One region of the Metabacillus sp. SLBN-84 genome, then DNA from elsewhere that is predicted to be linked to it. Evidence: riboswitches for the same ligand, from Rfam matches in the RefSeq annotation. Region 1 holds a riboswitch; the other holds the start of a gene.

The links. Region 1 has a riboswitch for S-adenosylmethionine ahead of RKD52_RS17025 (MetQ/NlpA family ABC transporter substrate-binding protein). Riboswitches for the same ligand answer to the same signal wherever they lie in the genome.
Region 2: it holds a riboswitch for S-adenosylmethionine, as region 1 does, so the genes downstream of both, RKD52_RS20890 (Na+/H+ antiporter NhaC family protein) here and RKD52_RS17025 (MetQ/NlpA family ABC transporter substrate-binding protein) in region 1, are expected to answer to the same signal.

Annotation. Positions count from the first base shown of each region.
Region 1 is NZ_JBRJIP010000001.1:3,341,344-3,345,771, reverse strand. It holds gene RKD52_RS17035 (phytoene desaturase family protein) at 1-798, shown strand, start outside; gene RKD52_RS17030 (phytoene/squalene synthase family protein) at 791-1,624, shown strand; SAM riboswitch class I at 1,770-1,877, shown strand; gene RKD52_RS17025 (MetQ/NlpA family ABC transporter substrate-binding protein) at 1,946-2,761, shown strand; partial or broken gene RKD52_RS17020 (protein adenylyltransferase SelO) at 3,056-4,428, shown strand, end outside.
Region 2 is NZ_JBRJIP010000004.1:34,993-39,420, forward strand. It holds gene RKD52_RS20880 (aldehyde dehydrogenase) at 1-252, shown strand, start outside; gene RKD52_RS20885 (CarD family transcriptional regulator) at 881-1,357, opposite strand; gene RKD52_RS20890 (Na+/H+ antiporter NhaC family protein) at 1,677-2,969, opposite strand; SAM riboswitch class I at 3,092-3,199, opposite strand; gene RKD52_RS20895 (SMI1/KNR4 family protein) at 3,397-3,888, opposite strand; gene RKD52_RS20900 (TetR/AcrR family transcriptional regulator) at 4,141-4,428, shown strand, end outside.

The DNA of each region.
Region 1 (4,428 bases):
CTTGAAAACGCCCTTCTAAATTCTGGCGTAAAGGTGATGAAAAATGCTACTGTTGAGAGAGTGGTAACAGATGGCGTGCAAGCAGCAGCTCTGATTGTAAACGGAGAAGAAGTCAAGGCGGATGCCTTTGTTTTAAACGGCGATTTTCCGGGCGCATCAAAGATGATTCCAAAGGAGTCAATGCCTGCAAGAAACTATACGGCGTCATCCAGCTGTGTTCTGCTTTACTTCGGACTGGACAAAGTCTACAGGGATTCACCTGTGCATCAGTTTTTCATGGGCTCGAATTTTCAGCAGCATATGAAAGAAATCTTTGAAACAAAAGAAGTTCCGTCAGATCCTTCCATCTACGCATTTCATCCTTCTGTAATCGATTCCTCACTTGCACCCGAGGGACACGGCGTTTTATACGCGCTTGTGCCGGTGCCGTCAGGCAGTTCGATCAACTGGGGGGAACAGGAAGGGTTCGTTGAAAAGATTATTGATCAGCTTGAAGAAAGAGGATTCCCCGGACTCAGAAAGTCGATCCAGTGGAAAAAAGTCAGAACACCGGATGACAAAGAAATGGAAGGACTCTTTCAGGGAGGAAGCTTCGGCATCGCTCCGACTTTGTTTCAATCCGGCGTGTTCAGACCGCAGGTTAAACCATCCAAGCTCACAAACGTTTATGCAGCAGGAGCTTCGATTCACCCCGGAGGCGGAGTCCCGATCGTGATGCAGGGGGCGAAGCTGATGGTTTCTGCCATCTTATCCGATCATCAAAACAAAGAGAGGGAAGGAGTGAGTCTGAGTGGTTGATTTAAAACAAGCCTATCAGCAATGTGAAGAAGTCATCCGGCATCATTCTAAAACTTTCTATAAAGCTTTTTCGCTTCTGCCTCCCAAAAAAAGAAAAGCAGTGTGGGCTGTTTATGCATTCTGCAGAATCGTCGATGACATTGTAGACGAGGGAGAGAGGCCAAGCGAAGAATTAATGGCATTCACGGCTGAATTTGACTCTTTTCTAAGAGGGGACTACTCCAGAGACAATTTCATGTGGGTGGCCCTTCACGATACATTCACCAATTACGATATGGATGTGGAAGCTTTCCGGGACATGATTAAAGGCCAGGGAATGGATCTTGTCAAAATCCGCTATCAGTCTATGGAAGAAGTGCTCGATTATTCGTATCACGTTGCAAGCACAGTCGGCCTCATGCTTTTGCCGGTGCTTGCTCCGAAAAAGACAAGCCTTCTTCGGGAAGGGGCTATTGCTCTTGGACTCGGCATGCAGCTGACGAACATCCTAAGGGATATCGGAGAAGATCTTGAACGCGGCCGCATTTATGTCCCTGAAGAGGTGATGGCAAGACATAAAATGACCGAATTTGATCTGCAGCAGCAGAAGGTAACCCCTGAATTTATCCGAGTATGGGAGCATCTTGCGGCAGAAGCGGAAAAGCATTATGATACAGCGATGCTGACTATGCATGAATACCCTCTGCATTCCCGCGCACCTGTGAAAGCGGCCGGCCACTTTTACCGTGCGATCCTTAATAAAATCCGCTTAAATGACTACAATGTGTTCGGTGAGCGGAATTTTGTGTCAAGTGAAGAAAAACATGCGATCCTTTCGCAGATCTGATTTTGAACACAGCTCTGAGCTGCACCGTCTTCATCGGGACGGTGCTTTTTAGCAGAGTGTTAATCTTACTATTTTGATTATTCTAAAATAGTGATTGACAGAACCCAATACACAGTATAAGATTACGTTATTCAATTTAATAGCTTGCTTATCAAGAGTGACTGAGGGAACAGGCCCCTGCGACGTCCGGCAACCTCCTTAATTGGAACGGTGCTAAATCCTGCAGAATGTTCTTCATTCTGAAAGATAAGTCGTCATACATACGATTCCTCTTTCTGAATGAAGGAGGAATTTTTTTATTCAATCTAGGGGGAAAAAGACATGAAGAAAATGGTATTGGCATTATTAGTGGCAGGAGCGGGAATCCTGTCTGCGTGCGGCGCAGAAGAAACAAATGGAGAGAAGAAAGAAATTAAAATCGGCGCATCAGCCGGTCCATACACAGATATGGTGGAACTGGCCATTAAACCCGGCCTTGAAAAGAAAGGATATGAAGTTGAGGTTATTCAGTTCAACGATTATATTCAGCCTAATAATGCCCTTGGCAATGATGAACTGGATGCAAACCTGTTTCAGCACAAAATTTACATGGAAACATTCGCTGAGCAAAGCAAACTGGAGCTTTCGGAAATTATCACAGTTCCGACGGCCCCAATGGGATTGTATTCTGATAAAGTAAAGGACATTGATGAAGTCAAAGAGGGTGCCTCAGTCGCCATTCCAAACGATCCGACGAATGCTGCCAGGGCGCTTCATATTCTGAAGGACGCAGGACTGATTCAGTTAAATGAAGAGGTCAGCCCGCTTCAAGTATCTGAAAAAGATGTGACGGAGAATCCTAAAAAACTGACGTTCCTTCCGATCGAAGCTGCACAGCTTCCAAGAGCTGTAGAAGATGCGGACCTTTCTGCCGTGCCGGGGAATTTTGCTCTTGCAGCTAAAATGGACCTTGCGGATGCGGTGACTCTCGAGAACATGAACGATGTACACCGCAATCGCGTTGTGATGAACACAAAAGACGCTGAGTCGGAAATCGCCAAGGATATTAAAGACGTTGTTCAATCCGAAGAGTTTGAGGAGGCAATAGACAAAGATTTTAAAGGATTTGGAAAGCCTGAGTGGATGGAAGGCAAATAAATGGAGCAGAATGAAAACAGTCCGTATTGGGCTGTTTTTCTGATGGGAATTATAAAAAATGAGTTGTGAAAAACTTTGAAACGTGATCGGCGTCCAGCTCCACCGCCTAGATCCTCTGTCAGAACAAATCCAGCAAAAAAGTCAAACCCGGACTTTTCTGCCGGATTCTTATCTGCCTATCGGATCTGTTCAAGGCGTTTCCGCTTTTGTTATTTCTTGAGTAAATTCGCTTCCTCTGAAATAATTGAAATACAGTTTATCCTAAACCTGAATGAAAACAAGAAAGGAGACAGGATGAATAATTTAACCAGCGGATGGAAATTTGACAACAGCTACATGCGTCTTCCGTCACTCTTTTTTGCCAGTCAGAAACCGGCTGCGGCAAGTTCTCCTGAAATAGTGCTGTTCAATGAAAAACTGGCTGTTTCTCTCGGTCTCAGCGCTGACACATTAAAAAGCGATGCGGACGTTTTCGCGGGAAACCGGATTCCAGATGGTGCAGAGCCGATTGCACAAGCATATGCCGGCCACCAATTTGGCCCATTTTACAATGCTTGGAGACGGCCGGGCGATCCTGATTGGTGAGCACTTGACGCCGGATGGCCGGAGAATCGATATGCAGCTGAAAGGCGGAGGAAGGACGAAATTTTCCCGGGGAGGCGACGGCCGGTCTGCTCTTGGTCCAATGCTTCGAGAGTACATTATCAGTGAAGCCATGCATGGTCTCGGCATCCAGACGACACGGAGTCTTGCAGTGGTCACGACGGGGGATGCTGTGATCCGGGAATCGTTTTTGCCTGGTGCAGTTCTGACCCGGATCGCTTCAAGCCACATTAGGGTTGGCACCTTCCAGTATGCGGCTAACTGGGGAAGCATAGAGGATTTAAAGACGCTTGCTGACTATGCAATCAAGCGGCATGATCCAGAGATTGAAGAAAATGAACACGCCTATTTGTCCTTTTTAAAGAAAGTGATTGACCGTCAGGCTGAACTCATTGCCAAATGGCAGCTTGCAGGATTTATTCACGGTGTCATGAACACAGACAACATGACAATCAGCGGAGAAACCATCGATTACGGACCATGTGCCTTTATGGACGCATATGATCCGGGAACTGTATTTAGCTCCATTGATGTCAATGGCCGCTATGCATACGGAAATCAGCCTTACATCGGAGGATGGAACCTTGCAAGACTGGCAGAATCCCTTTTGCCGCTGCTTCATGAGGATGAAGAAAAGGCGGTTGAGATTGCGCAGGATACCCTCTCAGCGTACAGTGATTTGTATCAGCAGTACTGGCTTAATGGAATGAGGGCTAAATTGGGCTTGTTCACTCAGGAAGAAGAGGACGAGTCTCTCGTTCAGGAATGGCTGAAGTTGATGCAGAAGCATCATGCGGATTACACAAATTCGTTCAGGTCACTCACGACTGGTTCATACGGGGACTCTGCCCTGTTTCAATCAGAGGAGTTCGGAAAGTGGAATCGTCTTTGGGAAGAGAGGCTAAGCAGGCAGACGCAATCAAAAGAGGAGTCGCTGCAGCTGATGAAAAACAGCAACCCCGCAGTCATTGCCCGCAATCACCGGGTAGAAGAGGCCCTTGCAGCCGCTGCTGAGGGAAATTACAGTGTGACTGAGAGGCTGCTGCGTGTATTGGAAAATCCGT
Region 2 (4,428 bases), on a different contig from region 1:
GAAGAGCAGGTGGTCACCAGGGTTTCTTTTGGAGGAGGCTGCATCAATGATACGCTTATGCACATCGCAACTCCGCACCTGCCGTTTGGAGGAGTAGGAGAAAGCGGAATGGGCAATTATCACGGCAAATTCAGCTTCGATGCTTTTTCTCACTATAAAAGTGTTTTGAATCAAACAACCAGATTTGACTTGAGCTTCCGTTATCCGAATGCGAAAAACGGGTTGAAGATTGTGAAGCGGCTTTTAAAGTAATAGATCTTGATCTGAAGAATCCTAACAGAAAAAAGATGAAAGAAATAAAAAGCCAAGATGAAGAAAGTCCACGTTATCCTTCATTAAAGGATTAAGACCATCACCACTAATCTTACCTATATGTGAATGAAACAAAAAATGGTTTCCTAGTCTGGAAACCATTTTTGCATTTGACCATATGGTGTTACCCATTCGATTATCTTTTTTACGTAAAGAAGAAACAATTACTATTCACTGTCTCAGTTGATGTACAAAATTCTCAAGGATAGAGGTGATATTGATTGTTTTTTTCTAGAAATAACGGACTAGATAATAAATTGTATACCTAAAACAATGAAAGCCCTACCTCTCTTTCATCCTTACGGCTCCTTGTCCGTGCCAGTGTGAATCAGGATTGCAAAAATCAAGCGATTATTTTATCGAGTTATTTGATGAAACTTCAAACGTTCGTAAAAGAAATTCAAAAATAGAAATGGATTAGATTGCAGAAATAACAAAAGAGGTTAATGCTCTAATAGTGAGCTGAAGAAGTTGGCTGATTTTGAAAAGATTTACTCTTAATAAGCATCATATTCCCGTCAAATTCAGGGTATTCTCGGGAGTTGTAATACATTATCTATAATTAACCTTAACAGAAACTACTTATTTGATTATCAGTGATCCCTTTAATGACTCCCAGTTCACTAATCAAAAATTCATGTGCGTTATCCAACATTTTTTTTTCACTTGTATTAAGTGCCTTTTCTTTCTTCATACGCATTAAATCGCGTATAACTTCAGCACCTTCTTGTATGTTGCCAGTTTTAATTTTGTCCGTGTTCACTTTATACCTTTGTTTCCACGTCAGTAATTTATCTGATTCTCCATGCTGAAAAATGTGTATGATGTGCTTTAATGCAATTATGTCAGTAACTGGGCGTATACTTGAACTCAATATTTTATCTGTAGGAATCATGACCTGCATATTACCTATTAACATATTTATGACATAATACTGTTGGTTTTTTCCTGATATTTCCTTATCTTCTATAGCTTTAATTACACCGACTCCGTGCATTGGATAAACAATGTTATCGCCAATTTGAAACAAATAATCCACCTCCATATATGGTAACCTTCTTAAGCTTAACATGTATATTGTTTTTAATCAAATTTTTAATAATATCATAAATTAATTTTATGTGTCAACTACTTTTTCTTTGAAGATCAAAAAATGAAAAATTAGAAGGAAATCCTGCTAATTCCTATGCGATTTGATATGTTAAATTTGAGTAAGAATTACAAGTAAACCTATTTATATCAATAAAAAAGCATACCAATTTATATGCAAATTAGTATGCTGATTGATATTTTATTTACCGTGTTATTTAGCAGTTTGCACCTTTCAGCCGAACCCGTTACCAAAAAGGACGCTGTTCATTTTCTTACGCTGCTTTTCTTTTAAATCGCGGAAATTGAATCAAGATCGCCACAATACCGCACAGGGCAATCAGTACCGGATAAAACGAGTACGGCAGAATGCTTGTCGGCGAGATGGAAGCAAATTCAGCCGCTGAAAGCATCTGCGCACCGTAGGGGATCAGTCCCTGGATGCTGCATGAAAAGATATCGAGAAGACTGGCTGATTTTCGTTTATCGATTTCATACTTGTCCGCCATATCTTTGGCAAGTGGGCCAGTCGCAATGATTGAGATTGTGTTGTTTGCCGTTGCAAGGTTCGTTGAGCTGACAAGGCCTGCAATCGCAAATTCCGCTCCTTTTTTGGAGGAAATGCGCTTTGTCATGGTTTCGAGAATAAAGTGAATGCCGCCATTACGCTTGATAAGCTCTACCATACCGCCAATCAGGAGCGAAAGAATGACAAGCTCGGCCATTCCCATAATGCCGTCTGTTATTTTCTGCAGAAACGCTGTTAATGTGTAGCTGCCGTCTGCTATTCCAATCATACCGGAAAGGATAATTCCGCCTGCAAGAACAACAATCACATTCATTCCGAGCAGGGCTGCTGCAAGAACCCCGATGTATGGAAGCATTTTTACCCAGCTGTATGCGTCGGGCGAAACAGGCGCCTGACCTCCAAGTGTCATCACAAACAGAATGACGCACGTTACGATGGCTGCAGGCAGGACGATGAAGAAGTTTACTTTAAACTTGTCTCTCATTTCCGTTTGCTGTGTTCGAACAGCCGCAATGGTTGTATCCGAGATGAACGATAAGTTATCTCCAAACATGGCACCGCCAATAATGGCACCCATTGCAAGAGCCGCAGAGATGTCTGCCTCTGTACTTATTCCGACTCCAATCGGCGCAAGAGCTGCAATCGTTCCTGTAGAGGTACCCATCGCAAGCGAAATAAACGCACCAATGATAAACAGTCCTGCAATCAGCAGGCTTTGAGGGAGAAAGGTAAGTGCCAGGTTAACCGTTGATTCAACGGCTCCCATCCCTTTTGCCACCTCCGAAAAAGCACCCGCAAGAATAAAGATAAAGACCATGATCATTAAGTCGGGGTGTCCGGCTCCTTTTGAAAAGCTCTCCACTTTTGATGTGAAGCTTTCTTTCCGGTTCATGATAAGAGCTGCTGCTGCGGCAACAAGGATTGCCACAAGGATCGGCATTTTATAGAAGTCTCCTGTGATGATGCCCGATCCCACAAACAGTCCGATGAAAATAACGAGGGGCAAAAGTGCCCAGCCGTTAGCTTTTGTGTCCATAATAACCACCTTTCAATTCTTCATATTCATAGTGTTCCGCTCTCTGCTGATAAAAGCAGCCGCATAAAAAAAGATCTCCTCTTGATAACAAGAAGAGATCCTATATCCGGAATGGAAATAAGCTCTTCTCATTTTTCAAGCGCATGGCTTGCTGGAATTGGCACAGCACTCAAGAATGCGAGTCCGCTGCCGAGGCATCACAGGGCCAGTCCCTCTGCCTCTCTTAATAAGAAGATGATATGTGTGTTTTAAAAAATACCTTTACTACATTAAGGGGTTGCGGTGCAAAAGTCAAATGGCAGTTTTTACTCGAATTATATTCTAAATTATTTTAGTTTTTTGTTAATTCTCTAAATGAAATATAGGGTTCAATAGCAGAAGCAGAAATAGAAAAAGGGCCAATACAATTTCGTATCGGCCCTTTTTCTATTTATTTCATTAACCAGAATAATTCACCTTCAAATTCAATTAGTTTTTCTATAAACTCTTCAAAGGTCATTTTAAGGTTTTGTGGAGGATCGCTATTATCAATGTCCTCATAAAATAAATAATCTTTTTCTCCTCTTTTAACTTTTTCTTCGTCTATTAAAAAATATCCAACATCTGCGTATCTCATTACACAATAATATTTTTGAGGAATTAGATGAGAAATAGAGAGGGTTTCTTGTATTGTTTCCTTTAAACTGTGGACAAAAACGCCGCTCCCCCAATCATCAGTGGAAATTCTTACCCCATTATGTAAGGTTAAAAACGTCTTATAGTCATCCGGTAAAACAAAGTTAAATTCATTCAATTCTTGTAATGATGCGGGGTCAAAAAACAAACATTTCTTTTCTGCTACCGTACCATCACTCAAATGAATTCGAATTCTACCATCTCCATCTAGCTTCGCTTTCAAAGACTTCAATGTCTCTATGATCATTTTCCACCTCAAAAAGTTACTATTTATTCCCCAAAGGAGTAACAGTTTGTTGATGCATTCCTTCTGGCAGGGCGTATAAATTTATCATATCATTATTTCCTCCTCTTTCCAGTGGATTTATATGAGGCACAACCAATGGAGACCAATGGCAGTTTTTACTCGATTCATAATCAAAATTGTTTGAATTTTTCGTTGTGTATGGAATAATATGGACTATATAGTCGGTTTTAAAAAAAGAAGGGCGGGCTGCAAATGGCTCCAATTGTATCAGAGGAATATAAGGAGAAGAAGAAGCGGCATATTCTGGACAGTTCTCTGAAGGCGTTCGGTGAAAAAGGGTTCCAGCTGGCCACCATCGATGACATTGTAGCAGAATCCGGATTGAGCAAAGGAGCCATCTATAACTATTTCAAAAGCAAGGAAGAGATTTATCTGCAGCTGATGCAAAGAAAGACAGAAGAAAATATCGCAGGATTAAAAGAACGTTTCCGTATAAAGGAAACGGCTGAAGAAAAGCTCAGGCAGTTTTTCGAAAACTAT